Regions from separate parts of the Cellulomonas sp. P1_G12_2 genome, predicted to be linked through region 1. Evidence: riboswitches for the same ligand, from Rfam matches in the RefSeq annotation. Region 1 holds a riboswitch; each other region holds the start of a gene.
What was found. Region 1 has a riboswitch for S-adenosylmethionine ahead of AC1DXT_RS01745 (methylenetetrahydrofolate reductase). Riboswitches for the same ligand answer to the same signal wherever they lie in the genome.
Positions count from the first base shown of each region.

Region 2: linked by a shared signal. The riboswitch ahead of AC1DXT_RS09275 (rhodanese-like domain-containing protein) and the one ahead of AC1DXT_RS01745 (methylenetetrahydrofolate reductase) in region 1 are both predicted to bind S-adenosylmethionine.
Region 3: linked by a shared signal. The riboswitch ahead of AC1DXT_RS19715 (glutamate-5-semialdehyde dehydrogenase) and the one ahead of AC1DXT_RS01745 (methylenetetrahydrofolate reductase) in region 1 are both predicted to bind S-adenosylmethionine.
Region 4: linked by a shared signal. The riboswitch ahead of AC1DXT_RS15915 (LLM class flavin-dependent oxidoreductase) and the one ahead of AC1DXT_RS01745 (methylenetetrahydrofolate reductase) in region 1 are both predicted to bind S-adenosylmethionine.

Region 1 is NZ_JBFUBX010000001.1:345,746-352,985, forward strand. It holds gene AC1DXT_RS01735 (alpha/beta fold hydrolase) at 1-649, shown strand, start outside; gene metE (5-methyltetrahydropteroyltriglutamate--homocysteine S-methyltransferase) at 702-3,035, opposite strand; gene AC1DXT_RS01745 (methylenetetrahydrofolate reductase) at 3,041-4,066, opposite strand; SAM riboswitch class I at 4,146-4,241, opposite strand; gene AC1DXT_RS01750 (hypothetical protein) at 4,334-4,549, opposite strand; gene AC1DXT_RS01755 (DNA-3-methyladenine glycosylase I) at 4,622-5,224, opposite strand; gene AC1DXT_RS01760 (TetR/AcrR family transcriptional regulator) at 5,294-6,430, opposite strand; gene AC1DXT_RS01765 (ATP-binding cassette domain-containing protein) at 6,512-7,240, shown strand, end outside.
Region 2 is NZ_JBFUBX010000002.1:276,184-283,423, reverse strand. It holds gene AC1DXT_RS09300 (acetyl-CoA C-acetyltransferase) at 1-964, shown strand, start outside; gene AC1DXT_RS09295 (3-oxoacyl-ACP reductase) at 967-2,310, shown strand; gene AC1DXT_RS09290 (MaoC/PaaZ C-terminal domain-containing protein) at 2,307-3,173, shown strand; gene AC1DXT_RS09285 (fasciclin domain-containing protein) at 3,213-3,854, opposite strand; gene AC1DXT_RS09280 (aminotransferase class V-fold PLP-dependent enzyme) at 4,068-5,456, opposite strand; SAM riboswitch class IV at 5,505-5,619, opposite strand; SAM riboswitch class I at 5,738-5,853, shown strand; gene AC1DXT_RS09275 (rhodanese-like domain-containing protein) at 5,849-6,262, shown strand; gene AC1DXT_RS09270 (O-succinylhomoserine sulfhydrylase) at 6,322-7,240, shown strand, end outside.
Region 3 is NZ_JBFUBX010000010.1:289-7,528, forward strand. It holds partial or broken gene AC1DXT_RS19700 (hypothetical protein) at 1-139, opposite strand, end outside; gene nadD (nicotinate-nucleotide adenylyltransferase) at 136-741, opposite strand; gene AC1DXT_RS19710 (hypothetical protein) at 768-920, opposite strand; gene AC1DXT_RS19715 (glutamate-5-semialdehyde dehydrogenase) at 976-2,286, opposite strand; SAM riboswitch class IV at 2,560-2,667, opposite strand; gene AC1DXT_RS19720 (MFS transporter) at 3,125-4,483, shown strand; gene kduI (5-dehydro-4-deoxy-D-glucuronate isomerase) at 4,566-5,405, shown strand; gene AC1DXT_RS19730 (IclR family transcriptional regulator) at 5,445-6,257, shown strand; gene AC1DXT_RS19735 (SDR family oxidoreductase) at 6,254-7,030, shown strand; gene AC1DXT_RS19740 (C-terminal binding protein) at 7,027-7,240, shown strand, end outside.
Region 4 is NZ_JBFUBX010000004.1:416,613-423,852, reverse strand. It holds gene AC1DXT_RS15935 (ABC transporter permease) at 1-840, opposite strand, end outside; gene AC1DXT_RS15930 (ABC transporter ATP-binding protein) at 830-1,555, opposite strand; gene AC1DXT_RS15925 (ABC transporter substrate-binding protein) at 1,618-2,733, opposite strand; gene AC1DXT_RS15920 (GNAT family N-acetyltransferase) at 3,121-3,612, opposite strand; SAM riboswitch class IV at 3,743-3,863, shown strand; gene AC1DXT_RS15915 (LLM class flavin-dependent oxidoreductase) at 4,125-5,279, shown strand; gene AC1DXT_RS15910 (NtaA/DmoA family FMN-dependent monooxygenase) at 5,279-6,658, shown strand; gene AC1DXT_RS15905 (ABC transporter substrate-binding protein) at 6,693-7,240, shown strand, end outside.

The DNA.
Region 1 (7,240 bases):
CGAGGACGCCCTCTTCATCGGTCACGACTGGGGCGCGAACGTCGTCTGGGGACTGACGTTGTTGCATCCCCACCGCGTCTCCAAGGTGATAAACCTGAGCCTGCCGTACATCGAGCGCGGGGAGATCCCCCCGATCGAGCTCATGGAACAGGTTCTCGGCGGCGACTTCTACTTCGTCCACTTCAATCGACAGCCGGGCGTCGCCGACGCCGTGCTCGACGACAACACGTTCCAGTTCCTTCGCAACCTGTACCGGAAGAACGAGCCGCCCACCGAGCCTCAGCCCGGTATGGCGTGGATCAACCTCGCCAGAGCGGCGACACCACGCGGTGAGCCCGTCATGAGCGACAGCGAGCTGGCCGTCTTCGTCTCCGCCTTCGACGCATCGGGGTTCACGGGCAGCATCAACTGGTACAGGAACCTCGACCGCAACTGGCACCTGCTGGCGGACGTGGACCCCGTCATCCAGCAGCCCGCCCTCATGATCTACGGCGACCGCGATCCGGTCGTGAGGTCGGAGAACCTGTCGACGTTCGTGCCTCACGTGGACGTGGTCAGCCTGGACTCCGGTCACTGGATCCAGCAGGAGAAGCCCGACGAGACGAACCACGCGATCCTGACGTGGCTGGGCACGCAGGGTGCCCCCTAGGACGCAGACGGCCCCGGACACCTGTGCAGGTGTCCGGGGCCGTGAGCATGCGTCAGAGCGTGGCGCGGACCGCCCGCGTGGCCGCGAGGATGTGCTCCAGCGACGGGGCGACCTCCTCGTAGCGGCGGGTCTTCAGGCCGCAGTCCGGGTTGACCCAGAGCTGGTCGACCGCGATGGCCTTGACGGCCTCCGTGAGCAGCTCCTCGACCTCCGCCTCGCTGGGGACGCGCGGCGAGTGGATGTCGTAGACGCCCGGGCCGATCCCCCGCGGGTAGCCGGCCGCCGAGATGTCGCCGAGGATCTCCATCTTCGAGCGGGCCGCCTCGATGGAGGTCACGTCCGCGTCGAGCCCGTCGATCGCGCCGATGATCTCGCCGAACTCCGAGTAGCACAGGTGCGTGTGGATCTGCGTGTCGGGGCGGACCCCGGCCGTGGCGAGGCGGAACGAGCGCACCGACCAGTCGAGGTACGCGGCGTGGTCCTCGACCCGCAGCGGCAGCAGCTCGCGCAGCGCGGGCTCGTCCACCTGGATGACGGCGATGCCGGCGGCCTCGAGGTCGGCGATCTCGTCGCGCAGGGCAAGGCCCACCTGGTTGGCGGTGTCGCCGAGGGGCTGGTCGTCGCGGACGAACGACCAGGCCAGGATGGTCACCGGGCCGGTGAGCATGCCCTTGACCGGCTTCTCCGTGAGCGACTGCGTGTACGACGACCACTCGACCGTGATCGGCTTCGGCCGCGAGACGTCGCCCCACAGGATCGACGGACGCGTGCAGCGCGAGCCGTAGGACTGGACCCAGCCGTTCTGCGTCACGGCGAACCCGTCGAGGTTCTCCGCGAAGTACTGGACCATGTCGTTGCGCTCGGGCTCGCCGTGCACCAGCACGTCGAAGCCGATCTTCTCCTGCAGCTCGACGACCCGGCGGATCTCCGCCTTCATCTCCTCGTCGTACTGCGCCTCCGTCAGCTCGCCCTTGCCGAACGCAGCGCGCGCGGTGCGGATCTCGGTGGTCTGCGGGAAGGAGCCGATGGACGTCGTCGGCAGCGGGGGCAGGTTGAGCCGGGCGGCCTGCGCGACCTTGCGCTCGTCGAACGAGCCGCGGCTGAACGCATTCTCGCCGAGGGCGGCCACGCGGTCGCGGACCTCCGGGTTGACGACGCCGGGTGCGGTCCGGCGGGAGTTCACCGCGTCCGTGGCGGTGAGCAGCTGCTCGTGGATGGCCTCGCGGCCCTCGGTCAGACCCTCGGCCAGGGTGACGACCTCGACGACCTTCTCGTCGGCGAACGCGAGCCAGGTCTTCAGGGTCTCGTCGAGGTTCGGCTCGTCCGTGAGCGTGTGCGGCACGTGGAACAGGGACGTCGAGGTGCCGACGGTGACCGCGGCCGCGCCGAGGCCCTCGAGCTGCTCGAGGACGGCCAGCTTGGCGTCCAGGTCCGCGCGCCAGATGTTGTGGCCGTCGATCACGCCGGCGACCAGCGTCTTGGTCTCCAGGCCCGGGACCGACTCGGCAGGCGCGTGACCGCGGATCAGGTCGATGCCGATGGCCTCGACGTCCGTCGCGGCGAGCACCGGGAACGCCGCGGCGAGGTCGCCGTAGGGGGCCGCGACCAGGATGGCCGGGCGCTCCGGGGGGGTCAGCTCGGTGGCCAGCGCGCGGTACGCCTCGATCACGGACGCGAGCAGCTGCTCGGCCGGGACGGCGACGGAGTCGGAGACCAGGGCGGGCTCCTCCAGCTGCACCCAGGTGGCACCCGCGGCGGCGAGGTCCTTGAGCAGCTCGGCGTAGACCGGCAGCAGGTCCGCCAGGCGGTCGATCGGGGCGAAGCCCTCGGGGGCGTCCTCCGTGGCCTTGGCCAGCGCCAGGTACGTGACGGGGCCGACGATGACCGGACGCGTGAGGACGCCGTCCGCGAGGGCCTCGGTGAACTCGCGCACCGGGCGGGTGCTCGCGTAGCGGAAGGTCGTCTCCGGGCCGATCTCCGGGACCAGGTAGTGGTAGTTGGTGTCGAACCACTTGGTCATCTCGAGCGGCAGGTCGTCGCCGCGGCCGCGGGCCACGGTCGAGTACCCGGCCAGGTCGAGCGACCCGTCGGCGCCCACGACGTCCGCGAAGCGGGCCGGGACAGCGCCGATCACGGCGGTGGCGTCGAGCACCTGGTCGTAGAACGAGAACGCGCTCGGGATCGCCGGCACGTCGGTGGCCAGGCCGAGCTCGGCCAGCCGCGTGCGGGTGCGGCGACGCAGGTCGGCGGCGGTGGCCTCGACCTCGTCGGCCGACGTGCGACCTGCCCAGAACGCTTCGAGGGCCTTCTTCAGCTCGCGGCGCGGGCCGATGCGGGGGTAGCCGAGCACGGAGCTGGCGGGGAAGATCGGGCGGTTCTCGGTCATGTGGTTCAGTCCCTCGGGGGTCGGGCGGGTGCCGTGTCCTGCGGCCAGCTGGCCAGGTCGGGAGCTGTCCGAGCTCCGCCGTCGAGGTGTGCACCCTCGAGCAGGTCAAGTGCGGCGTGGTGCTGGTTGAACGTGTAGAGGTGGACGCCGGGTGCGCCGCCGTCCAGGACGCCGTTGACCAGGTCGACGCTGGCCCGGATGCCCCGGCGATGACGGTCGAGCTCGTCGTCGGCGGATCCGAGCAGGTCGATCAGGTCCTTCGGCACCGGGACGCCGGTCAGCTCCTGCACGCGCAGCAGCCGGGCCGGGTCCGTGGTCGGGATGATGCCCGGGATGATCGGGATGGTCACGCCGGCCTCACGGGCCTCCGCGACGATACCGAGATAGTCGTCCGCGTCGAAGAACACCTGCGTGATCGCGAAGTCGGCGCCGGCCTCCTGCTTGGCCAGCAGCGAGGCGACGTCCTGCGCGCGGGTGCCGCCCGTGGCGTGGTTGCCGCGCGGGAACGCCGCGACCGCGACGGACAGGGGTCGCACCCGAGCCCGCACCGCCTGCGACGGGCTGTCCAGGCACCGCTGCGCCTCGATCTCGCGCAGGAGCTCGACCAGCTCGCCCGCGGTCTGCAGGCCGTCCGGGTGGGCCTGCCAGTCGCTCTGGTCCGTGGGCGGGTCGCCCCGCAGGGCGAGGAACGACCGCAGGCCCTCGTCGAGGAACTCCCCGACGATCGTCGTGATCTCCTCGCGCGAGGTCCCGACGCAGGTCAGGTGGGCGATCGGGTTGAGCGACGTCTCCTGCAGCAGCCGGCGGACCAGCGCGCGCGTGGTGAGTCGCGTCTTGCCCGAGGCGCCGTAGGTGACCGAGACGAAGTCGGGGTGCACCGACTCGAGCTCGCGGATGGTGGCCCACAGGCGGGGAGCCGCGTCGGGGTTCCGGGGCGGGAAGAGCTCGAACGAGATCGTCGGGCGGTCGTTCGCGTTCTGCGCCCGGCGGGCGGGCGCGGTGTGCAGCCCGGGGGTGCGGGGCTCAGCCACGGCTGCGCTCACGGCGCGGCCGGCGGGGTCGTCGGCACCGGGGTGGTGCGGGGACAGGTGTCCTGTGGGGGCATGACTCACTCCATCGCCCCTGGCGGAAGCACCCACACCCTCGCGAGGAGGGGGGTTGCTGCGGCGTCGTCGAGCCAGGTCTCTCGGCCGCTCTGGATGGTAGCCGCGATGGTAGTCCGCAGATCACATGCTGGGCAACAGTGATCGACCCGTGAGACGGCGCCGTCCGCGGAGCATGTCTGCTTCGGCGCCCGTCTAGTGCGGGCGGCGCGGGGCCAGGTTCGAGGAGCGCATGCGGCTGCGCTGCGACGGGACGTCGAACCACGAGTTCGGCGAGCCGGCCGGGACGGACAGCAGCCCGACCTGGACGGCCTCGAGGATCTCTGCATCGGGGACGACGTTGTCCGTGAGCGCCTCGGCCGCCTCGCGCGCGGCATCACGCCGAACGTCAGGGTCGGGCATCTCCGTCATGGCTGGCACTGTAGTCCGCAGGGTGCGTGGTGCCGAGAGGGCAGCCGCACGATCACCCGCCAGAAGCAAATCTCACCCGGCAAGCTCTCCGGTGCCGGCAGAGCCCCACGCCGCCGGGCACGTGGCCAGGTGGTCGTCGACGACACCGCACGCCTGCATCGCCGCGTAGGCGGTGACCGGGCCGACGAACCGGAACCCGAGCGACTTCAGCTCCTTGGCCAGCGCGCGGCTCTCCGGCGTCTGCGCGGGCACGCCCGCCCAGCCCGAGGGGCGCTGGTAACCCGTCCGGTCGGGGGCGTGCGACCACAGGACCTGGTCGAGAGTGCGACCCGCCGCGTGCAGCTCGCGCAGGGCACGGCCGTTGGCGATCGTCGCCTCGATCTTGGCGCGGTTGCGCACGATGCCGGCGTCGGCCATCAGGCGGGCCACGTCGTCGTCACCGAACTCCGCGACCACCTCCGGGTCGAAGTCCGCGAACGCCGTGCGGAACGCGGGCCTCTTGCGCAGGATCGTGATCCAGGCGAGGCCCGACTGGAAGCCTTCCAGGGCGAGCCGCTCGTAGAGGGCGTGCTCGTCGTGGACGGGCTTGCCCCACTCCTCGTCGTGGTACTGCTCGTACAGGGGGGTGCCGTCGCCGAAGCAGCGGCCGGTGCGCGGGGCGTCGGGCGAGGTCATGCGTCGAGTCTGCCCGGCCGCGCCGACATCGTGACCGCCGCTTGTGCAGGCGACGGGGCTGTGGGCGGCTCAGGAGGCCAGGGTGATGAGCCGCTCGATCCCGTCGAGGATGAGTACGGTGCCGAAGTCCAGCTCGTCGTCCTCGGGCGCGTCCTCCGGGAAGGAGAAGGCGCCCGCGGTTGCCGCCCGCAGCAGCGTGGGGTGCTCGTCCGCGGAGGCGAGCATCGTGATGAGCTCTCCCAGGTCCGGCGGCAGGGCTCCCCCGGCGGTGGTGCCGACCGCGGCGGTGCGCCCGGCGCCGCTCAGCTCCTCGCCGATCCGCAGCTGGTCCAGGGTGTGCGAGGCGAGCAGGCCGATCGCCCCCACCTTCTGGTCCTCCGACAGCGGGGTGCCGTCGAGCGCCGAGAGCATCGCCTCCATCCAGGCGAGCCGCCCGGGCCCGACCGCGTGCAGGACCGCGGACGCCCGCGCCAGCCACGGGTGCGCGCGCAGGATCGGCTGCTGGACGGCGAGGACGAGCTCGAGCCGCTCCCGCCAGCCACCCACCTCGGGCCCGAGGACGGGCGGCCGGCCCGACGCCCGGTCCGACATGAGGCTGAGCACCTCGTCCTTGGACGAGACGTACCGGTACAGGGACATCGTGGTGAACCCGAGCGACTCGGCGAGCCGGGCCATGGACACGGACTCGATCCCCTCGCTGTCGGCCAGCGCGATGCCGGCGTCGGCGATCTGCTCGAGCGTCAGACCCGGCCGCGGCCCGGGCCGGCCGGGGGCCGGTGTGCGCCACAGGACGGCGATCCCGGGCGGGAGGTCGATCGGCGCGCCCTCGGAGCCGGCCACGCGCACGGCGTGCCGGCGCGCCTTCTCCGCCTCGCGCGCAGCCTGCTGCTGGGCCAGGGCCGCGGCACGCTGCGCCTTCTCCGCCTCCCGGAGCTGGCGGGCCGCCTCCTTGACCGCCTGCTGAGCGGCTCGCTCCTGCTCCTTGCGTCGGCGCTCCTCCTCCTTGGCCGCGTCCTGCAGGGCCTTCAGGCGGTCGCGCTCGCGGCGCTCGACCTGCTTGCGGGCGTCGCGGTCGGCCTTCTCGAGGTCGCTCCTGGCGCGCTCGGCCTCCTTGGCCTCCGCGCGCTCGGCCTTCTCGCGGTCGCGTCGCAGCAGCTCGGCCTCGCGGCGGGCCTCCTCGGCCTCTCGTGCCTCGTCGTCGTCCACGGCACCTCCTTGACCCGTGATCCTACAAGTGTGTATGAAGTACACACACAGTTTACGACATACACAGAAAGCGAGATCGCGATGACTGCTCCTGTCGTCGTCGCCCGGGGGCTGCGCAAGTCCTACGGCGACCTGACCGTGCTCGACGGCGTCGACCTCGACGTCGGCAAGGGGGAGGTGCTCGCCCTGCTCGGCCCCAACGGCGCCGGCAAGACCACGACGGTCCGCATCCTGTCCACGCTCCTGCGGCCCGACGGCGGCACCGCGTACGTCGCGGGCAAGGACGTGGTGCGTCAGCCGGCTCAGGTGCGCGCGGCCATCAGCCTCACCGGGCAGTTCGCGGCGGTCGACGACCTGCTGACGGGCACCGAGAACCTGCACCTCATGGCGAGGCTCGCCCACCTGGGGCGCGCCGAGGTGCGCACCCGCAGCGCCGAGCTGCTCGAGCTGTTCGACCTCACCGAGGCGGGCAGGCGCGTGGTCAAGACGTACTCCGGCGGGATGCGGCGGCGCCTCGACCTGGCCGTGGGCCTCCTTTCCCGGCCGCAGGTGGTGTTCCTCGACGAGCCGACCACGGGCCTCGACCCGCGCAGCCGGAACGACCTGTGGGACGTCATCCGCTCCGTGGTCGCGTCGGGCACCACCGTCCTGCTCACCACGCAGTACCTCGAGGAAGCAGACCAGCTGGCCGACCGCGTGGCCGTCATCGACCACGGCCGGGTGATCGCGGACGGCACCGCGAGGGAGCTCAAGCGGGCGGTCGGCTCTGCGCACGTCGAGCTGCGCCTCAAGGACGGCACCGAGGAACGT
Region 2 (7,240 bases), on a different contig from region 1:
CGGCGGCGTCGACTCCACGTCGGACGCGCCCATCGCGGTGAGCAACCGGCTGCGCCGCGCGCTGCTCGACCTGTCCCGCGCGCGTTCCGTCGGGCAGAAGCTCGCGGCCGTCGCGAAGATCCGCCCGAAGGACCTCGCTCCGTCGGCGCCGAACACGGGCGAGCCGCGCACGCACCTGTCGATGGGCGAGCACCAGGCCCTGACCACCGCGCAGTGGGGCATCACGCAGGAGGCGCAGGACGAGGTCGCGCTGGCCAGCCACCAGAGGCTCGCCGCGGCCTACGACTCCGGGTTCTTCGACGACCTGGTCACCCCGTTCCGCGGCCTGACGCGCGACGCCAACCTGCGCGCCGACTCCTCGCTGGAGAAGCTGGCCAAGCTCAAGCCCGCGTTCGGCCTCGGCCTGGACACGCCCGCGACCATGACGGCCGGCAACTCGACGCCGCTGACCGACGGCGCCTCGGCCGTGCTGCTCGGGTCGCAGGAGTGGGCGGACGCTCACGACCTGGTCCCGCTCGCCTCGCTGGTCGATGCCGAGGCCGGTGCGGTCGACTTCGTGCACGGCGACGACGGCCTGCTCATGGCCCCCGCGTTCGCGGTACCGCGGCTGCTCGCCCGCAACGGGCTGACCCTGGCCGACTTCGACTACATCGAGATCCACGAGGCGTTCGCGGCCACCGTGCTCACGACGCTGGCCGCGTGGGAGTCCGAGGAGTTCGGGGTTTCCCGACTCGGCCTGGAGGGCGCCTTCGGTTCCGTCGACCGCGCCAAGCTCAACGTGCACGGCTCGTCGCTCGCCGCGGGGCACCCGTTCGCCGCGACCGGTGGACGGATCATCGCGACCATCAGCAAGGAGCTGCACCGCCGGAAGGTGGCGTCCGGCTCGGACACGCCCGTGCGTGCGCTCGTGTCCATCTGCGCAGCCGGCGGGCTGGGCCTCACCGCGATCCTCGAGGCGGCATGACCATGACGGACACCTACCTGAACCTGGTCAACAGCGGGTTCACCAAGAAGCTCGCGAAGCAGCTGGGTCTCCCCCAGCCGGCGCCCCTCAAGCGCTACGCGGCCGGGCAGCCGCTGGTCGAGGGGGCCGTGCTGGTGCTCGGCCGGGGCTCCGAGTCCGACGCGCTCGCCGGGCTGCTGTCCGCCGACTGGAACCTCGACGTGCACCGCCACGCGACGCCCGGCACGCGGTACTCCGCGGTCGTCCTGTCCCTCACCGAGCTGACCCACCCGGACCAGCTGTCGGAGCCCGTGCTCGAGGTCGGCGCCGTCCTGAAGTCGCTGCCCCGCGGCGGTCGGGTCATCACCGTCTCGCGCGCAGCCGTCGCCGACGACGCCCCCGCGGTCGCCGCGGCCCGCCAGGGCGTTGACGGGCTGCTGCGGTCGCTGGCCAAGGAGCTGCGCGGCGGCGCCACCGGCAACGGCGTCGTGCTCGCGAACGACGTGCCGGTCACCGCGCCGTCGGTCGTCGGCGCGGTGCGGTTCTTCCTGTCCACCCGGTCCGCCTTCGTCGACGGGCAGCTGCTGGCCGTCGACTCGGTCGCCGGCTCGCTGCCGGAGGACTGGGACACGCCGCTGGCCGGGCGCGTCGCCGTGGTCACCGGGGCCGCGCGCGGGATCGGCGCCTCCATCGCCGACACCCTCGCCCGCGACGGCGCCACCGTGGTCGCGGTCGACGTCCCCGCCGCCGGCGAGCAGCTGGTGGCCGTGGCCAACCGGGTGCGCGGCACCGCGCTGCAGCTCGACGTGACCGCCGAGGACGCCGGTGCGCGTCTGCTGGAGCACGCGCTGCAGCGGCACGGGCGGCTCGACATCGTCGTGCACAACGCCGGCATCACGCGCGACAAGCTGCTGGCCAACATGACGCCCGAGAAGTGGGACTCAGTCCTGGCGGTGAACATCGCGTCGCAGCTGCGGATCAACGAGGCGCTGCTGACGTCTGGCGACTTCACCGACGCACCGCGCATCGTGTCGCTGGCGTCCACGTCGGGCATCGCCGGCAACCGAGGCCAGACCAACTACGCCGCGTCCAAGGGCGGGGTCATCGGTATGGTCCGGGCCACCGCGCCGCTGCTCGAGGCGTTCGGCGGTACCGCCAACGCCGTCGCCCCCGGGTTCATCGAGACCGAGATGACCGCGCGCATCCCCGCCGTCACTCGGCAGGTGGCCCGTCGGCTCAACTCGCTGCAGCAGGGCGGGCAGCCGGTGGACGTCGCCGAGACGGTCGCGTTCCTGGCCTCCCCCGCGGCCGGCGGGATCGTGGGCCGCGTGCTGCGCGTGTGCGGGCAGAACATGGTGGGCCAGTGACGAGGACCGTCGTCCTGCCGTCCGTCCCCGCCCTGGGCGGGCTCTTCGCCCGCGGCGCGGGGCTCTCGTTGCAGCGTCGCGTCCGATCCGGCCCGACGACGCTGCCCGACGTCGACTACGTCGTCCGCGGGGTGCGTGCTGACGCTTCGCACCTCACCGCGTACCAGCACCTGCTCGGCGAGTCCGCGAGCGACCAGCTGCCGGCGGGGTTCGTGCACGTGCTGGCGTTCCCCGTGGCGACCGCGCTCATGGTCCGGTCCGACTTCCCCCTGCCGCTGGTCGGACTGGTGCACGTGGCCAACCACGTCACGCAGGTGCGGCCCGTCCTGCTGGGCGAGACGTTCGACGTCCGCGCGTCGGCGGCCGACCTGCGCCCGCACCGGTCCGGCACGCAGGTGGACCTGATCACCGAGGTGTCGACCGACGGCACGGTCGCGTGGCGCGGGGTGTCCACCTACCTGGCGCGCGGGGTGTTCCTGGCAGGGTCGGTCGACGAGTCGTCGGACCCCTTCGTCCCGCCGACCCCGACAGGGCGCTGGACGCTCGCCGGCGACACCGGCCGCCGGTACGCCGCCGTGTCCGGCGACCGGAACCCGATCCACCTGACCGCGCTCACGGCGAAGGCGTTCGGGTTCCCGCGGGCCATCGCGCACGGCATGTACACCGCGTCGCGCGCACTGGCTGACGTCGGTGCCGCGCGCGGGGACGCGTTCGACTGGTCGGTCGAGTTCGTGAAGCCGGTCCTGCTGCCCGGCACGGTCACCGTCCGCATCGCCCACGACGGCGACGTGTTCGCGTTCGCCGGCTGGGACGCCCGCTCCGGCAAGCCGCACCTGACGGGCTCGGTCACCCTGCTGCGCTGACGGGCCGGGTCGTCGTCGACCCGGCCCGCCCGAGGTTGCTCAGAGGTCAGCCGGTCGCAGGACGAACGTGATCGCGTGCGCGATCTGCACGTTGCCCGCGTTCAGGTCGAGCTTGCCGCGGATCAGGAACGGGTTGAGGTCGTTGCGGTCCTGGTCGCGCAGCTGCACGATCCCCCAGCGCTTCGAGAGCACGTCGACGGTGAACGTGCCGCCCTGCGCGGTGGTGAGGACGGCGTTGTCGCTGGCCAGCGCCGTGGCCGAGTCGATCGTCGCGCCCGCGACGACGTGGTAGAGCAGCACCTGCTCGATCGCGTCGATGCCGACCGCGCCCGCGAGCGCGGTGAGCACCTGCTCCTCCGTGCCGTACCAGCGGTGGGTCAGGTCCTTGGCCAGCAGCTGGAAGGCGCGGTCCGTGGGGACGAACGCGGTCAGCGGGACCGTGCCGTCGGCCAGGACGGCGACCGGGCTGGTCGGCTTGGCGGCGAGCACCGCACCGACGGCCTGGTCGAGGATGTCGAAGTCGTACCAGTTCCGGTCGAAGGTGTCCCCGTCCGAGGTGAGCAGGGCGGCCAGGCTCGACGTGCCGGTGGGCGCCGCGGTCGCGGCGGGCGCCAGGGCGACCCCGGCTCCGGCGACCAGGCCGGCGGCGACGAGGGTGGAGAGCGTGCGACGGATCCTCATGGTGGCTCCTACGGACGACGGTCGCGGCCGACGCCGTGCGCCGCGCCGCGCGGACGCCGGAGGGCGCCCTGTGTCCTCTTCGCCCGTTCCCCCGCGCCCGGATGCACGTCGAGGCCGCCGCGGACGAGATCGTGCGTTCGGCACGAGATCGCGGGTGTGAACTGACGATCTCGTGCCGAACCCACGAGCTCGCGCCGGGGACCTCGCGAGAGGTCAGTCGTCCAGGGCCGGTCCGCACGCTGCCGCGGCGGTCGCCGCCAGGTGGTCCAGGCCGTGCACCGCGAGCAGCGGGCGGGTGTCGTCGACGACCGCCCAGCAGCCGTCGACCACCTCGTAGCGGACGGCCGGACCCGTGGCGAGGTACTCGGTCAGGGCCGTGATCAGGCGGTCGACGGACTCGCTGGTGGTGCCGACGCCGACCGACGCGCGGATGGCGCCGTTCGACGCGCCCAGGTGTGCCAGCAGCGGGTGAGCGCAGAACCGGCCGTCGCGGACGCCGATCCCGTGCTCGGCGGCGAGGTACGCGGCGACCAGGCCCGGGTCGTGGTCCGGCACCGTGAACGTGAGGACGCCGACCGGTGCCGCGGAGTCCGGCCAGATGCGCGCGATCTCCACGCCGTCGATGGCCGACAGCCCCTGGACCAGGCGCTCACGCAGCGCCTCCTCGTGCGCGGCGAGGGCACCAGCCGGAAGGGCCGCGAGCTGGTCGCAGGCCTCCGCGAGCGCGATCGCGCCGAGCACGTTGGGCGACCCGGCCTCGTGCCGCGCCGGCGCCGGCTGCCAGACCGTCCGGTCCGCCCGCACGTCGCGCACCGCACCTCCCCCTGCGAGGTATGGCGTGCCGGTGTCGAGCCAGTCGCGACGGCCGACGAGGGCCCCCGCCCCGAACGGTGCGTACGTCTTGTGCCCCGAGAACGCGACGTAGTCGGCGTCCGTCCCGGCCAGCGAGAAGCCCCGGTGCGGCACCAGCTGGGCGCCGTCCACCGCCACGCGGGCACCCTCGGCGTGGGCGAGCGCGACGACCTGGTCGATCGGCAGCGCCTCCCCCGTCACGTTCGACGCGCCGGTGATCGTGACCAGCGCGTACGGCTGGCGGGCGAGCTCGTCGCGCAGGGCGTCGAGGGTCGCGGCGACGGTCGACGCGATCGGCAGGATGGTGGTCCGATTGCCGTGCCGCTCGGAGGACTGCACCCACGGCAGCAGGTTGGCGTGGTGCTCGACGTCCAGCACCAGGACGCGGCCCCCCGACGGGACGACGCCGGCCAGCAGGTTGAGCGAGTCCGTGGTGTTGCGGGTGATGATCGCGACGTCGTCGGGACGGGCGTCGACGAACCGCGCGATGGTCTGGCGCGCGGACTCGTACAGCGCGGTGGACACCTGGGACAGGTACCCGGCGCCGCGGTGCACGGACGCGTACAGCGGCAGGACCTCGGTGACGCGGGCGGCGACGGCCTCGAGCGCCGGGGCACTGGCCGCGTAGTCGAGGTTGGCGTAGACGCGGTGCGTGCCGTCCACCAGCGGGACGGTGGTAGTGCCGCCGACCACGGGGAGCAGGGCGCTCACCTCGGTCGCACACGAGAGGCGCTCGGCGGTGACAGTCATGGTGGGTCCTCCGACACGTTCCGGGGGAACACCCGTCGAACAGGTGGGACCCCGCGCTTGCCGAGCCCCGGACGGGACGCGGCCAGGTCGTCACCCGGGGCACCCCACCGCGGAGGAGGGTTGCCGGCCAGCGAGCCGGGGCTTGACGCTGGCGCTCATGACCTGCAACGAGGGTCCCGGCACCTCCCCGTGGCTGTCAACGCGCCGCGGGCTTCGTCTCGCCCACCGGGACGCCTTGTCCACCACTTGGAAGGAGGGTCCCGCCGCGCGTAGCATCACGGCCACCATCCAGAGCGGCTGAGAGATCTGGCTCGACGACGCCGCAGCAACCCGCGGGCACCCTGTGCCCGGCCGAGGGTGCTACCGCCAGGACCGATGAGACGAGGGCCTCGATGAGCTACGCCGGTGACCTGACCCCCCAGCAGGCCTGGGACCTGCTGACGTCCGACGAGAGCGCGGTGCTCGTCGACGTCCGCACGGACGCCGAGTGGCGCTACGTGGGCATCCCCGACTCGGCCCCGATCGACGGTCGCGCCGCCCTGGTCGAGTGGGTGTCGTACCCGTCGGGACGCCCGAACCCACAGTTCCTCAAGCAGCTGGCCGACGCCGGCGTCGCGCCCGGCCGCCCGGTCGTGTTCCTGTGCCGCTCGGGGGTCCGCTCCGTCGCCGCCGCGCAGGCGGCCACCGCGGCGGGCCTCGGCCCGGCCTACAACGTGCTCGAGGGCTTCGAGGGCGACGTCGGTCCGGACGGCCACCGCGGCCACTCCGGCTGGCGCGCGGCGGGGCTCCCCTGGCGGCAGGCGTGAGCGACCGGCGCGTCCCCGGGCCCGCCGACTGGGACGACCGCCGCACCCCGCGCACCGACCTGCGCCCGGACACCCTCGCCGTCCGCGGCGGTCTGGTGCGGTCGCAGTTCAACGAGACGTCCGAGGCCCTGTTCCTCACGCAGGGCTACGTCTACTCCGCCGCCGCCGAGGCCGAGGCCGCGTTCGCCGGGGAGGCCGACCGCTTCCTGTACTCCCGCTACGGCAACCCGACGGTGTCCACCTTCGAGGAGCGCCTGCGCCTGCTCGAGGGCGCCGAGGCCGCGTTCGCCACGGCGTCGGGCATGTCGGCGGTGTTCACGTCGATCGCCGCGATCGTGCAGTCGGGGTCGCGCATCGTCTCCGCCCGGGCGCTGTTCGGCTCCACCGTGGTGATCTTCGAGGAGATCCTGGCCAAGTGGGGCGTGCGGACCGACTACGTCGACGGCCACGAGCTGGCGCAGTGGCAGGAGGCGCTCTCCACGCCGGCCGACGTCGTGTTCTTCGAGACGCCGTCCAACCCGATGCAGGACCTGGTCGACATCGCCGCGGTCAGCCGGCTCGCGCACGCCGCAGGCGCCACGGTGATCGTCGACAACGTGTTCGCCACCCCCGTCCTGTCCCGGCCGCTGGAGCTGGGCGCGGACGTCATCGTGTACTCCGCGACCAAGCACATCGACGGCCAGGGCCGCGTGCTCGGCGGCGCGATCCTGGGCACCGACGAGTACATCCACGGCCCGGTGCAGACGCTCATCCGGAACACCGGACCGTCGCTGTCGGCGTTCAACGCGTGGGTGCTGCTCAAGGGGCTGGAGACGTTGTCGCTGCGCGTCCGGCACCAGACGGCGTCGGCCCTGCAGGTGGCCACGTGGCTCGAGCAGCAGCCCGGCGTCTCGCTGGTCCGGTACCCCTACCTTCCGTCGCACCCCCAGCACGAGCTCGCCCTGGCGCAGCAGTCGGGCGGCGGGACCGTCGTGACGT
Region 3 (7,240 bases), on a different contig from region 1:
AGACCTGACCGGCGCTCGCACCACCCGGGGACGCCGGACCGGCCGCGGACCCGGCGTCGGGTGCGGCACCCGCGACGTCGCCCGTCTCGGGGTTGCGATGGAGCTCGCGGCGGCGCCGCCGCTCTCCCGGTTCACTCATGACTGACCTCGATACAACCTGTGCTTGGCGATGTACTGGACGACCCCGTCAGGGACGAGGTACCAGACCGGCTGCCCGGCGCGCTCACGTGCGCGGACGTCGGTCGAGGAGATCGCCAGGGCGGGGACCTCCAAGACGTGGACTCGATCGGCGGGAAGCCCGTCGACCGACAACGCGTGCCCGGGACGGGTGACCGCCACGAACTGCGCCATCGAGAAGAGCTCCTCGGCATCCTTCCACGTCACGATCTGCGCGATGGCGTCCGCACCTGTGATGAAGAAGAGTTCGGCGTCCGGGCGTGCCGTCTTGAGGTCGCGCAGCGTATCCACGGTGTACGTCACACCTGACCTGTCCACATCGACCCGGCTCACGGTGAATCTCGGGTTCGACGCCGTCGCGATCACGGTCATGAGGTACCGGTGCTCGGGCACGGTGACGTCCTGGTGGAGCTTGAACGTCGGCCGCCCCGTCGGGACGAAGACGACCTCGTCGAGATCGAACCGTGCGGCCACCTCGCTCGCGGCCACCAGGTGACCGTGATGGATGGGGTCGAACGTGCCGCCCATCACGCCCAGGCGTGTCCTGTGCGGCGGCTCCGTCATCGGTCCGGTCCCTCTCGGTACGTCGGTCAGTGGCGCGTCCCGACGCTGCGGAAGGCGAACGTGATGAGCAGCATGGCGACGAGACCGACGAACGCTCCGATACCGAACACCACGGGCGGGAACGGCAGCTCGTTGGTGTGCTCGGCGGCCTCAGCCGCGGCGATCAGGGCAGCATGCACGACATTCCTCCAGGGGTGGGCGGGAGCGAACAGTGTCGCACGCGGGACTGTGGCATCAGGGTCGGACGTGCCCGTCGCCGTGCACGATCCACTTGGTCGTCGTGAGCTCGCCGAGGCCCATCGGCCCGCGGGCGTGGAGCTTCTGGGTGGAGATGCCGATCTCCMCGCCGAGGCCCAGCTGGCCGCCGTCGGTGAACCGCGTGGAGGCGTTCACCATGACCGCCGCGGAGTCCACCTCGGCCACGAACCGCTCCGAGGACGCCAGGTCCTGCGTGATGATCGCCTCGGTGTGGCCCGAGCTCCACTCGCGGATGTGCTCGAGGGCCTCGTCGAGCGAGTCGACCACCCGGACGGCGAGGTCGAGCGACAGGTACTCGGTGGCCCAGTCCTCGTCCGTGGCCGGCACGCAGTCGGCCTCGTCGGGGGCGAGCGCGAGGGTGGTCTCGTCGCCGTGGATGGTGACGCCCGCGTCGGCCAGCATGGCGATGGCGACCGGGAGGAACTCGTCGGCGACGGCCTGGTGCACCAGCAGCGTCTCGGCGGCGTTGCAGACGCCGACGCGCTGGGTCTTGGAGTTGAGCAGGATCGGGATGGCGACAGCGAGGTCCGCGGTCTCGTCGACGTAGACGTGCACGTTGCCCACGCCGGTCTCGACGACGGGCACGGTGGACTCGCGCACGACGGTCTGGATCAGGTCCGCTCCCCCGCGGGGCACCAGCAGGTCGACCAGCCCGCGGGCGTGCATGAGGGCGACCGCGCCCTCGCGACCCCAGGCGTCGATCGACTGCACGAGCGCACCGGGGAGCCGCTGTGCGACGAGCGCCCTCGACAGCACCTCGACGATGACCTCGTTGCTCGCGGCCGCGGCCGAGCCGCCCCGCAGGATGACGGCGTTGCCGCTCTTGAGCGCCAGCCCCGCGGCGTCGACGGTCACGTTCGGACGCGCCTCGTAGATCATGCCGACCACGCCCATCGGGACGCGCACCTGCCTCATGCGCAGGCCGTTGGGCAACGTGGAGCCGCGGACCACCTCACCCACCGGGTCGGGCAGGGCGGCGAGCTCACGCAGGGCGTCGGCGATGCCCACGATGCGCTCCGGTGTCAGCGCGAGGCGGTCCAGCAGGCCCGCGGAGGTGCCGTTGCTCCGGCCGCGCTCGAGGTCGACCGCGTTGGCCGCGACGATCTCGGGGGTGGCCGCCACGAGGGCGTCCGCCATGCCGCGCAGGGCCGCGTCCTTGGTGGCCCGGGTAGCCGTGGCGAGCGCGCGGGACGCGACCTTGGCCCGTTCCGCGACCGCCCGAACCTGTGCGACGACGTCGGGCGTCTCGACGGCGTCGTGCACGGGCTGCTCGAGCGAGGTGGTCATCTGGTCAGGGTAGTCCCGCCGCCGACGCCGACGAGAGACGCGTCCGCCGCCGCGAGCCCGCGTGCGCGCCCGGGGTCGTCGGGGCCCCACAGCGTGGTCGACACCTCGGCACGGACCAGCGGCACGACCTCCCCGGCGAACCGGCGCAGGACGTCCTGCTGCTGCTCGTACGGCAGGACGGGGCCGAGGTGGCGACGTCGGTGGGCGCCGCGCCGCCGTACCTCGCGGAGACGGTGGACGGGAGGAGATCGACGGACATGGCTGATCCCTGGGGGTCGACGTTCGCCCGCCGTCCAGGCTGGCCGGGTCTTGCTCGGGAGCACCCCACACGTCGGAGGGTTGCTGCTCCGCCTGCCGAGCCAGACGGCGGAGCTCCTGACCCGCGCAGGAGGGTCGGCTCCGAGCGCGACGATGTCAACGATCGGGACGGCTTCTCACATCGCGGGATGTGCGGGGTGGCCGTCGGAGTGGTCGGTCAATGGCGAACCGATGCGACCCACCTCCGGGATCAGCAGGGTCGGCGCTGGACCGGATCGGATCGGACGAACAGGACCTTCGACCCCTGGTTCCGTGGAAAGCCCGCTCTACGTTGTTCCACGTACCGGAACTGAGTTCCATACAGACCAGCACTCCGGAATCGCGCAGCACCAGTGCCCCGAGCCTCCATCGAGGATCCCCCCGGGAACGCGCTCACGTCGTGAGCCGAACAAGGAGTGCCAGCTAGACGCGAGACAAGGCTGTCTCGATCTGCGCGACCGCGGGCACCTTGCTCGCGCCCCGAGTCTCCAGCCCGGCCGATGACGGCAGGGCGTGCGAGCTCCCATGAGACAGGTGTCCTGTGACCGGAAACATCGTCCTGCCACCGCCCGCGACCGCGGACGGCGTCCTTCCCCCCGTCGATCAGAAGAACCTGCGCCGAGCAGCCTGGGCCGGTGGCATCGGGACCGCGCTCGAGAACTTCGACTTCACGATCTTCGGCACCGCGTCGGCGATCATCTTCAGCAAGATCTTCTTCTCCGACATGGACCCGATCTCCGGGATGCTCGCGTCGTTCGGCGTGCTGTTCGTCGGCTTCGGCGCACGCCCGCTCGGTGGACTGTTCTTCTCCAAGTACGGCGACCGCCTCGGCCGCAAGTTCGTCATGGTCGCCACGCTGTTCCTCATGGGCACCGCGACGTTCGCGATCGGCCTGCTGCCCACCTACGCGGTCGTGGGGATCTGGTCCCCGATCCTGCTGCTCATGGCCCGGTTCCTGCAGGGCTTCGGCGCGGGCGCCGAACAGGCGAGCGGCATCGTGCTGCTGACGGAGACCGCCCCCAAGGGCAAGCGCGGCCGGTTCTCGTCGCTGGTGTTCGTGGGCGCGGCCGCCGGTGCGGCCATGGGCGCCGTCGTGTGGATCCTCGTGCAGATGATGCCGGAGGAGGCCCTGCTGTCCTACGGCTGGCGTCTCGTCTTCTTCAGCTCGATCTTCGTGACGATCGCCGCCTACGTGATCCGTCGCAAGGTCAAGGAGTCCCCGGTCTTCGAGGAGCTCAAGGCCGAGGGCGCGATCGAGGCCGCCAAGAAGGACTCGCCCGTCGTCGACGTGTGGAAGCACGGCAAGAAGCACCTCGCCCGCGTGTTCTTCATGAACATCGGCGCGAACTCGCACTCGTACGTCTTCCAGGTCTTCATCGGCGCCTACCTGATCAACTACCTCGACGTCGACTCCAAGCTCATCCCGAAGTTCCTGCTCCTCGGTGCCCTGTGCGCCTGCGTCTCCGCCGTCGTGTTCGGCATCCTGTCCGACCGGTTCGGGCGCAAGCGGATGTACCTGATCGTCACCGGGTTCCTCATGCTCTTCGCGGTCCCGGCGTTCCTCATCCTCAACACCGGCAACCTCGTCCTGATCTGCCTGGTCATCGTCGTCGGCTTCATGATCGCCTCGCAGGCCACCGTCGGCGTCCAGGCCGCGTACTTCCCCGAGCTCTTCGGCTCCCGGTACCGCTACGCCGGTGTCGCCCTCGGGCGCGAGTTCTCCTCCGTCTTCGGCGGCGGTCTCGCACCGTTCATCTGCGCCGCGCTCATCACCTGGGCCACGGGCTCCTGGTGGCCCGTCGCGGTCTACATGGTCGTGATCATGGGCATCACGTTCGTCACCACCCTGTTCGCCCCCGAGACGGTCGACCGCGACCTGCTGCTCGAAGAGGACGCCTAGCAGCACGGCCCGTGCCGGGTGCAGGTCGACGATCCGCACCCGGCACGGCCCTCGACCCCCGATCAACCTTGAGAGGCCTTCCATGGACCAGCGCTACGCCACGAGCCCGGAGCACGTGCCCGGAATGGACACCGCCGAGCTCCGCCGCCGATACCTGGTCCAGGACCTGTTCGTCCCGGGTGAGGTGAAGGCCGTCTACACCCACCACGACCGGATCGTGCTCGCGGGCATCAGCCCCGTCGGCACCGCGCTCGAGCTGGGCTCCTTCCCGGAGATCCGCTCCGACCACTTCTTCGACCACCGCGAGGCGGGCGTCGTCAACGTCGGCGGCACCGGGACCATCTCGGTGGACGGAACGAAGCACGAGCTGACCAAGGGCTCCTGCCTGTACATCGGCCGCGGTGCGCAGGTCGTGTCGTTCGAGTCGACGGACGTGGACGGGGACGAGGGTCCGGCGGGCTTCTACCTGATCTCGGCGCCGGCCCACACCGCCTACCCCACGACGCTCGTCGAGGCCGGCCAGGGCACCCAGCGCGAGCTCGGCGACCCCCTCACCTCGAACCGCCGCACACTGAACCAGTACATCCACGAGCAGGGCGTCCGCAGCTGCCAGGTGGTCATGGGCGTCACCCGGCTGCACCCCGGCAGCATGTGGAACACGCTGCCGGCGCACACGCACGACCGCCGGACCGAGTGCTACCTGTACTTCGACCTCCCGTCCGACGCGCGCGTCATCCACCTCATGGGCGAACCGACCGAGAGCCGGCACGTCGTGGTCGGCGACCGCGAGGCCGTGATCTCCCCGAGCTGGTCCGTGCACTCGGGCGTCGGCTCCGCGAGCTACTCGTTCGTCTGGGCCATGGCCGGGGAGAACCAGTCGTTCGACGACATGGACGGCTTCCCCATCACCGACCTGCGCTGACCCCACGCACGACGACCGACGACGAAGGAGAGACGGAACGTGACGACGACGACCGGGACCAGGACGAGTGCAGGGGCGAGCGCGAGCGAGAAGACGCTGCTCGTGCTGGAGGCGGCACTCACGCACTCGCGGTTCACCGAGGTGGTGCAGGCCACCGGGCTGGCGAAGGCGACGACGCACCGGATCCTCAGCACGCTCGCGGACCGGCAGTTCATCGCCGTCGCGGCGGACGGCAGCTACCTGCCCGGCCCGAAGATCCTGTCCCTCGCCGGCCGGGCGCTCTCCCGCATCGACATCTCGGCGATCGCCCGCCCGTTCGTCGACGACCTGGTGGCGGCGACGCAGTGCACCGTGCACCTCGGTGCGGTCAACGGCGACGAGATCGTCTACCTGATCCGCGCCGACCCCGACAAGCCGTACGTGATGCCCTCGCGGGTGGGCCTCGCCGTCCCGATGCACTCGACGGGCGTCGGCAAGGTCGTGCTCGCCGACCGGTCCGACGAGGAGCTCGCCCGGTTCTCCGCCCGAGCCGGCCTGCCTGCCCGCACGCCGCACACGATCACCACGCTCGCGGCCCTGCAGGTCGAGATCGACGCGGTCCGCCGCGCCGGCTACGCCCTCGACCGCGAGGAGAACGTCCCGGGCCTCGGCTGCGTCGCGGCACCCGTCCGCGACCACACCGGACGGGTCGGGTACGGCGTGAGCATCTCGACCTTGCTGCTCGAGCACACGCTCGAGCAGATCGAGGACATGGCGGCGATGGCCACCGACACGGCCACGAAGATCTCCGCGGCACTCGGCCACCAGCCCGTCTCGCACTCTCCCACACCCCAAGGAGCCCGACCCCTATGACGATCGCCAGCTACACGGAGAGCCTGTTCAGCCTCGAGGGGAAGGTCGCCGTCGTGACCGGCGGCAGCCAGGGCATCGGGCTCGCGATCGTCGAGACGCTGGCGCGAGCGGGCGCCGACATCGTCGCGGTCAGCTACGACCTGCCCGAGGGCGCGAGCGCGGCCCGGACCGTGGTCGAGGGACTCGGCCGCACGTTCACCCCGCTGAAGGCCGACTTCTCGGTGCGCGAACAGGTCACCGCGCTCGCCGCGGACCTGGCCGGTCGGGACGTCGACGTCCTGGTCAACAACGGCGGGACCATCCGCCGGGCTCCGGCAGCGGAGCACACGGACGAGGACTTCGACTACGTGGTCGACGTGAACCTGCGCTCGACGTTCATCCTGTCCCGCGAGGTCGGTCGATCGATGATCGCGCGCGGCGGCGGCAAGATCGTCAACACCGCGTCGCTGCTGAGCTTCCAGGGCGGCGTGAACGTGCCCGGCTACACGTCCTCCAAGTCGGCGGTCGCCGGCCTGACCAAGGCCCTGGCCAACGAGTGGGCGCCCCTGGGCGTCAACGTCAACGCGGTCGCCCCCGGGTACGTCGCCACCGCCAACACCACGGACCTGCGCGCGGACGCCGAGCGCAGCAAGGCGATCCTCGACCGCATCCCGGCCGGACGCTGGGCGGAGGCGGCCGACATCGCCGGTGCGGTCCTGTTCCTGTGCTCCCGCGCCGCGGACTACGTCCACGGCATCACGCTGCCCGTCGACGGTGGATGGCTCGCCCGATGACGGTCACCGACGCCCGCGTCGTCATCACCGAGTGCGACCACGACTCGTTCGCGGCCGAGCACGAGATCGCCGACGCGGCGGGTGCCGAGCTGGTCCTCACGCAGTCGCGGACGTCCGCCGAGCTGGTCGCTCACGCGGCAGAGGCCGACGCCATCCTCGTGCAGTACGCGCAGATCACCGCCGAGGTCATGGACGCGCTGCCCCGGCTGC
Region 4 (7,240 bases), on a different contig from region 1:
AGCGAAGACCACGAGCTCGATGACGATGCCCACCAGGAAGATGAGCCCGATCGACGCGATGACCAGGGACATGTCGCTGGTCACCCGGCCGAGGTCGAGGATCTGACCGAGTCCGGTGCCGAGGCCGGTCTGCACGATGAGCTCGGCGGCCATGAGCGAGCGCCACGCGAAGGCCCAGCCCTGCTTCAGCCCGCCGAGGAACCCGGGCAGCGCGGCCGGCAGGAGCACGAAGCGGATCCGCGTCCAGCCGGTGGCGCCGAGCACCTGCCCGACGCGCAGGTACAGCGGCGGCACCTGGTCGGTGCCGGCGAGCAGCCCGTTGACGATGGACGGCACGGCGCCGAGCAGGATGACCGCGTACATGGTCGCGTCGGTGAGCTGGAACCAGATGATCGCCGCCGGCACCCAGGCCACCGACGGCAGCGACTGCAGGCCGGTGATGATCGGGCCGAACGCGCGCCGCAGCAGCGGGGAGGCGGCCAGCGACACCCCGATCGCCACGCCGACGACGACCGACATCGCGAAGCCGACCGCGGCGCGCTGGACGCTCAGGCTGACCGCACGCCACGCGGAGCCGTCCTGGATCGTGCCGAGGAGCGTCTGCCAGGTGTCCGCGGGGCTGGGCAGCGCGTACGGGGGCTTGAGCTCTAGCTGGTAGGCCACCTGCCACACGACGAGGATCGCGCCGAGCGCGGCCAGCACCGGCCAGACGGCCCGCCACGCGGCAGCCCACGCAGAGTCGTGGGCCGTCTCGATCGGGGTCTCGAGGGCGTCGAGCCCCGCGGCGAGGTCGTCGTCCGTGGTCCTGCGGGTCGGGGGTGCCGTCGTCTCAGTGGCCATGGCGGGCGATCTCCTGTCGCAGGTCCTCGGTGATCTCGGCGCTGAGCCGGGACACGTCGGGGTCTTCGATGCGGCGCGGCTGGGGGATGTCCACCGACCACTCGCGGGCGACGCGTCCGGGCCGCGACGAGAGCAGGACGACCCGCTGCCCGAGCCGGACCGCCTCCCGGACGTTGTGCGTGACGAAGATGACCGCACGCCCAGTCTCTCTCCAGATGCGCGTGAGCTCCTCGTGCAGCACGTCGCGCGTGATGGCGTCGAGCGCGGCGAACGGCTCGTCCATGAGCAGCAGGTCGCCCTCCTGGGCGAGCGCACGGGCCAGGGCGACGCGCTGCCGCATGCCGCCGGACAGCTCGTGCACCCGCTTGGGGCCGGCGCCGTCGAGCCGGACGAGAGAGAGGAGCCGCTGGGCCTCCATGCGGCGCTCCGCACGGGGGATGCCGCGCAGGCGCAGGGCCAGCTCGACGTTCCCGGCGGCGGTCAGCCACGGGTAGAGGGCCGGCTCCTGGAACATCAGCGCCGGTCGGCCGCCAGGCACCTCGACGGTGCCGGAGACGGGCTTGTCCAGACCTGCCACCAACGAGAGCAGGGTCGACTTGCCGCAGCCGGACGCGCCGAGCAGGCAGACGAACTCGCCGGGCGCGACGGTGAGGTCGATGCGGTCGAGCACCGGCGGCCGCGACGCCTCGCCGAAGTGCTGCGTGACCCCCGTCAGGCGCGCCGCGACGGCGGCCGGGGCAGTGGTGCCCTGGCCGCCGACCGCCGTCACGGTGGCCGTCACTTGCCCGACGCCCCGAGGCCGCCGTCGGAGACCGGCTCCTGGTCGTTCTCGGCGAGCACCTCGTTGAGCAGGGTCAGGTCGTAGATCCCGGTCAGGTCCGTCTCGTCGGACGTCCCTGCGGCCACCGCGTGGTCGGCGGAGGTCTGCAGGCTCGAGGCGATCGGGTCGAGCGTGATCCGCAGGTTCGCCCAGGCTCGGTCCAGCACGTCGGCGGACAACGGCTTTCCGCTCAGCTTCTCGATCACCGTGTTCGACAGGGTCTTGGCCTCGTCGGGGTTGGCGGCGATCCACTCGGACGTCGCGTACTCGGCCTCGATGAGCTTCTTCACGGTGCCGGGGTACTTCGAGAGGTACTCGGTGGCGACGATCAGGTGCGTGGTGACGAAGTCGCCGTCGGGCCACAGGTCCTTCTCGTCCAGCAGGACGTGCGCGCCGGCGTCGACGACCAGCCGGGACGCCCACGGCTCGGGCAGCCACGCGCCGTCGAGCTGTCCGGCCTTGAACAGGTCGAGCGTCTGCGAGTTCTCCTGCGGCGCGATCGTCACGTCGCTCGCACCGCCGGTCAGCGAGGTCTCGAGACCCTCCTCGGCGAGCCAGGCGCGCAGCGCGACGTCCTGGGTGTTGCCCAGCTGCGGCGTGGCGAGCGTGGTGCCGACGAGGTCGTCGGGGGAGTCGATGCCGTCGCGGACGACCAGCTGCGCACCGCCCGACGTCGCGCCCGAGACGATCCGGATCGCCTCGCCGTTCGACTTCGCGAACGCGTTGATCGCGGGGTTCGGGCCGATGAACGTGGCGTCGATGGCCCCTCCGAAGAGTGCCTCGACGGCGGCCGGGCCGGCGTTGAAGATCGAGGTGGTGAGCTTCGTGTCGCCGAGCGCCCCCTGGTAGGTGCCGTCGTCGACCCCCACGAGGGCAACCGCGTGAGTGAGGTTGGCGAAGTAGCCGAGGCGCAGCTCCGGTGCCTCGGCGGTCGAGGTGGACGGGTCCGTGCCGGTGTCGGCGCTCGCGTCCTGCGCAGCGGAGGAGGAGCAGGCCGCGAGCGTGGCGACGAGGCCGGCGGCGAGCAGGACACGGAGGGCGGAGGCGGTGCGGCGTGCGGGACGGGCGGTCATGTCAGGTCCTTGGGGGTCGCGAAGGGCGGGCGGGCGGTCGTCATCGACGACATCGCTGCGCGGGCTCGGTGCGCGAGGACCGGGCGACGGAGAGCTGGGTGGACGCCATGAGGGCGTTTCCTCCGCGGGGGACGGGAGTGGTGGCACGCGCGTCACGCCGTGGGCCGTCGCAGATCGACGGGGGCCGGGCGTCGAACGCTCGGCCGAGGACGGGGGCCGCGTTCAGACGTTCCGCGGACAGCAGGGGCGCGCGGAAGCCATGACGACGACGTGACAGCACGTCGAGGCGGCGCGGCGGGTCTGCATGGGACGAGGATGACCGCCTTGCCGCTCGGGCAACAGGACCGTCTCTTATTGTGGACACGGCAGGTCGGAATACGAGATGTTTCAGCGGCGCCCGTCGAGCGCGAGCCGGTAGAAGGCACTGTGCGGGTCGGGCAGGTAGTCCGCGAACGGCGGGCACTCGACGAACCCGGCGCGTTCGTAGAGCCGGCGTGCGGGTGCGAAGTAGTCCTGCGTCCCGGTCTCCAGGTGCACGGTCCGGATGCCGCGCGCCGCCGCCGCGCCCAGGACGTGCGCGAGCACGGTCGCCCCGACCCCTCGGCCGCGTGCTGCGGCGGTGGTCCGCATGGACTTGAGCTCGGCGTCCGTCGGGCCGAGCTGCTTGAGCGCGGCGCAGCCGAGCAGGGCGCCGTCGGCGGCGCGGGCGGTCCAGAACGTCATGCCGGGGGCGGCGAGCGCCAACGGGTCGAGCGCGTGCACCGACTCGGCCGGCGAGGTCGCGTACATGTCCGCGAGGTGCTCCCCGAGCAGCTCGAGGACGTCGGGGCGGGTCGGGTCGTCGGCGGCGACGGTCACGCCGGTGGTCGTCGGGCCCATGCGCGAGCGTGCTCCCTTGCTGGGTGGTCGGGACGCCATCGTCGCACCGGACGGATCCGTCCCACCATCTGGACTTTCGGCGCGGACCATTGACACGTCCGGAACCTATGCCTACTTTTCCGACCTGTTAGGTCATGAATTCCAGCGACAAGCCCCGGCTTGCTGGGTGGCAACCCTCCTGCGTGTGGGGTGCCCCGGGTGACGACCTGGTCCTGCGCGAGCGTCCTGCTCGTGCCCGACAACGACGCAGCGCCCGCCAGGCGGGCACGAAGGGACGCACGATGAGCTCGGACGGACGGCCGACGACGGCTCTCTGGATCCTGCGCCCGTGCTGTCCCGGCGCCTGTTGTCGCTGACGACACCCCCCGACCGACCGGCTCCGACCGGCACCTGAGCGCCTGGCCCACGGCTGAGCCGTGGTGTCCGCGCTCGCCCTCCACGTACGCCCGCACCCCTGCGCCGCACACGGCTGCGCCGGGCGCGCCCTGACGCCTCAGAACGGAACCCTCGCCATGGCCTTCCCGACCACTCCCCGACAGCTGCACCTCGGCGTCGACCTCAGCGACGCCGGCGCGCACCCCGCCGCCTGGCGGACGCACGGCTCGCAGGCGCAGCGGCTGTTCGACGCCGAGCGGCTCCAGCACCTCGTCGAGGTCGCCCAGCGCGGCACCCTCGACCTGGTCGTGCTCGACGACTCGTTCTCGCTGCAGCCGTCGCGCTCCACCACGCTGCGCGGTCGGCTCGACGCGGCGCTGGTCGCCGCCCGGCTCGCCCCGCGGTCGCGGGGGATCGGACTGGTCCCGACCGTCGCGACGACGCACACCGAGCCGTTCCACGTGTCCAAGGCGATCGCGACGATCGACCACGTCAGCGGCGGCCGGGCGGCGTGGCAGGTCAGCTGGACCGACGACGAGCAGGATGCGGCGCACGTGGGCCGAGGCCCGGCGCTCACCGAGGCGGGGGCCGTCGCGGAGGCCGAGGAGGCCGTCGAGGTGGTCACCGCGCTCTGGGACAGCTGGGAGGACGACGCGGAGATCCGCGACCAGGGCACGCACCGGTTCGTCGACCGCGCCAAGCTGCACTACGTCGAGCACGACGGCGTGCACTTCGCCGTCAAGGGGCCGTCGATCACGCCGCGTCCGCCACAGGGGCAGCCGCCGATCGTGGTGCGCGTCGGCTCGGACGCCTCGTTCGGCCTGGCCGCGCGGCACGCCGACGTGGTCCGGGTCAGCGCGACGGACCGCGACCAGGCCCTCGACCTGCGGCTCCGGCTGCGGGCCGCGGCGGCGGCGGCGGGCCGCGAGCCGGGCGACCTGCGCGTGCTCGTCGACGCCTTCGTGGTCCTCGGCCCGGACCGCGCGAGCGCTCGCGCCCGGCTCGACCTGCTCACCGAGCTCGAAGGAGTCGAGTGGGACACCGACTCCCTCACGCACGTCGGGACGGCCCGGGACCTCGCCGACACGTTCCTCGACTGGTCCGCCGTCGGTGCCGCCGACGGGTTCGTCGTCCGGCCGGCCTCGCTGCACACCGACCTCGACGTCCTCGTCGACGGCGTCGTGCCGCTCCTGCGCGAGGCCCGCGCGTTCCGCGACAGCTACGCGGGTCCGACGCTGCGTGACCAGCTGGGCCTTGCCCGCCCGGTCAACCGCTACGCGGCGATCGCCTGATGGGCGCCCGCAAGCAGGTCCACCTCGGCGTCCACTTCCCCGGGGTCAACAACACCACCGTGTGGAGCGACCCACGGTCCGGCAGCCAGATCGACTTCGCGTCGTTCGAGCACCTGGCCCGGCGCGCCGAGGAGGCGAAGCTCGACTTCTTCTTCCTCGCCGAGGGACTGCGGCTGCGCGAGCACAAGGGCCAGATCCACGACCTGGACGTGGTGGGTCGGCCCGACACCCTGCCCGTGCTGGCGGCGCTCGCCGCGGTCACCGACCGCATCGGGCTCGCCGGGACGATCAACACGACCTTCAACGAGCCGTGGGAGCTGGCCCGCCAGTTCGCGACCCTGGACATCCTCAGCGGCGGGCGTGCCGCGTGGAACCTCGTGACCAGCAGCGACGCCTTCACCGGCGAGAACTTCCGGCGCGGCGGGTTTCTCCCGTACGACGAGCGGTACGAGCGTGCGGCCGAGCTGGTCGCGGTCGCACGGGCGCTGTGGGACTCGTGGGACGACGACGCGGTGATCGCCCACGCCGGCTCCGGGCAGTTCGTCCGGCCCGGCTCGGTCCACGAGGTGCGCCACGAGGGCCGGCACTTCCAGGTGCGCGGCGAGTTCACCACCCCGCGCGGCACGCAGGGGCACCCCGTGCTGTTCCAGGCCGGCGACTCCTCGGACGGCCGTGACTTCGCGGCGGCCACCGCGGACGTCGTGTTCTCCGCGCACTCCACGTTCGAGTCCGGTCAGGCGTTCTTCACCGACGTCAAGGGTCGCCTCGCTGCGCACGGTCGGCGGCCGGTGGAGCTGCTGATCCTGCCGGCGACGACCGTCGTGCTCGGCGACAGCGCGCAGGACGCCGCCGAGCGGTCCCACGAGATCCGGCTGCAGCAGGTGCCGGGGCCGACGGCCATCGCGTTCCTCGAGCAGGTGTGGGGACGCGACCTCACCGACCACGACCCCGAGGGGCCTCTGCCGCGGATCGAGCCGGACATCGAGAACCTCGACATCACCCGCGGTCGCGTCCGGCACGTCAAGGACCCGCGGAGCATCGCGGCCGCGTGGCGGGAGCTGGCCGACGCGAACGGCTGGTCGATCCGGCAGCTCGTCATCGAGGTGACGTCGCGCGGCGGGTTCGTCGGCACGGCCACCGAGGTCGCGGACGCGATCGACCGGTACGTGCAGGAGGACGCGTCGGACGGCTTCATCCTCGTGCCGCACCTGACCCCCGGCGGCCTGGACGACGTGCTCGACCAGGTGGTGCCGCTGCTCCAGGAGCGCGGCTCGTTCCGCACCGACTACGCGGGCACCACCCTGCGCGACCACCTCGGCCTCTCCCGCCCGGCGCCCCGCGCCACCCGCTCCACCGCCGACCGCGCCCTCGTCGGCTGACCCCACCTCTCCACCCCGAACGAAGGACCCCGCCATGCTCCGCTCGACCCGTGCCCGTTCGGCCGCCCTGGCCACCCTCGTCGTCCCCGCGCTGTTCCTGACCGCCTGCGGCTCGGGCACGCCCGCGGCGTCGGACCCGTCCACCTCTGCCAGCACCGAGGCCGCGACCCCGGGCGGCACCCTGCGGTTCGCCCTCGGCGCCTCACCGAGCGGCGTCGACCCGCAGCAGGTCGGCTCGAACGTGAGCATCTACATCGCCCGTCAGCTGGCCGACTCGCTGACCGACCAGGACCCGCAGACCGGCGAGATCGTGCCGTGGCTGGCGGAGAGCTGGGACGTCAGCGACGACCTCACCCACGTCACGTTCCACCTGCGCGACGACGTCACGTTCTCGGACGGGACGCCCCTGACCGCGACCACCGTGAAGGCCAACTTCGACGCCCTCGTCGGCCCCCTCGCGGCGTCCGCGCCGCTCGCCGGCTCCTACCTCGCGGGCTACCAGGAGACCACCGTCGACGACGAGCACACGGTCACCGTGGTGTTCTCCGGGCCCAACGCCCAGTTCCTGCAGGCCACGTCCAC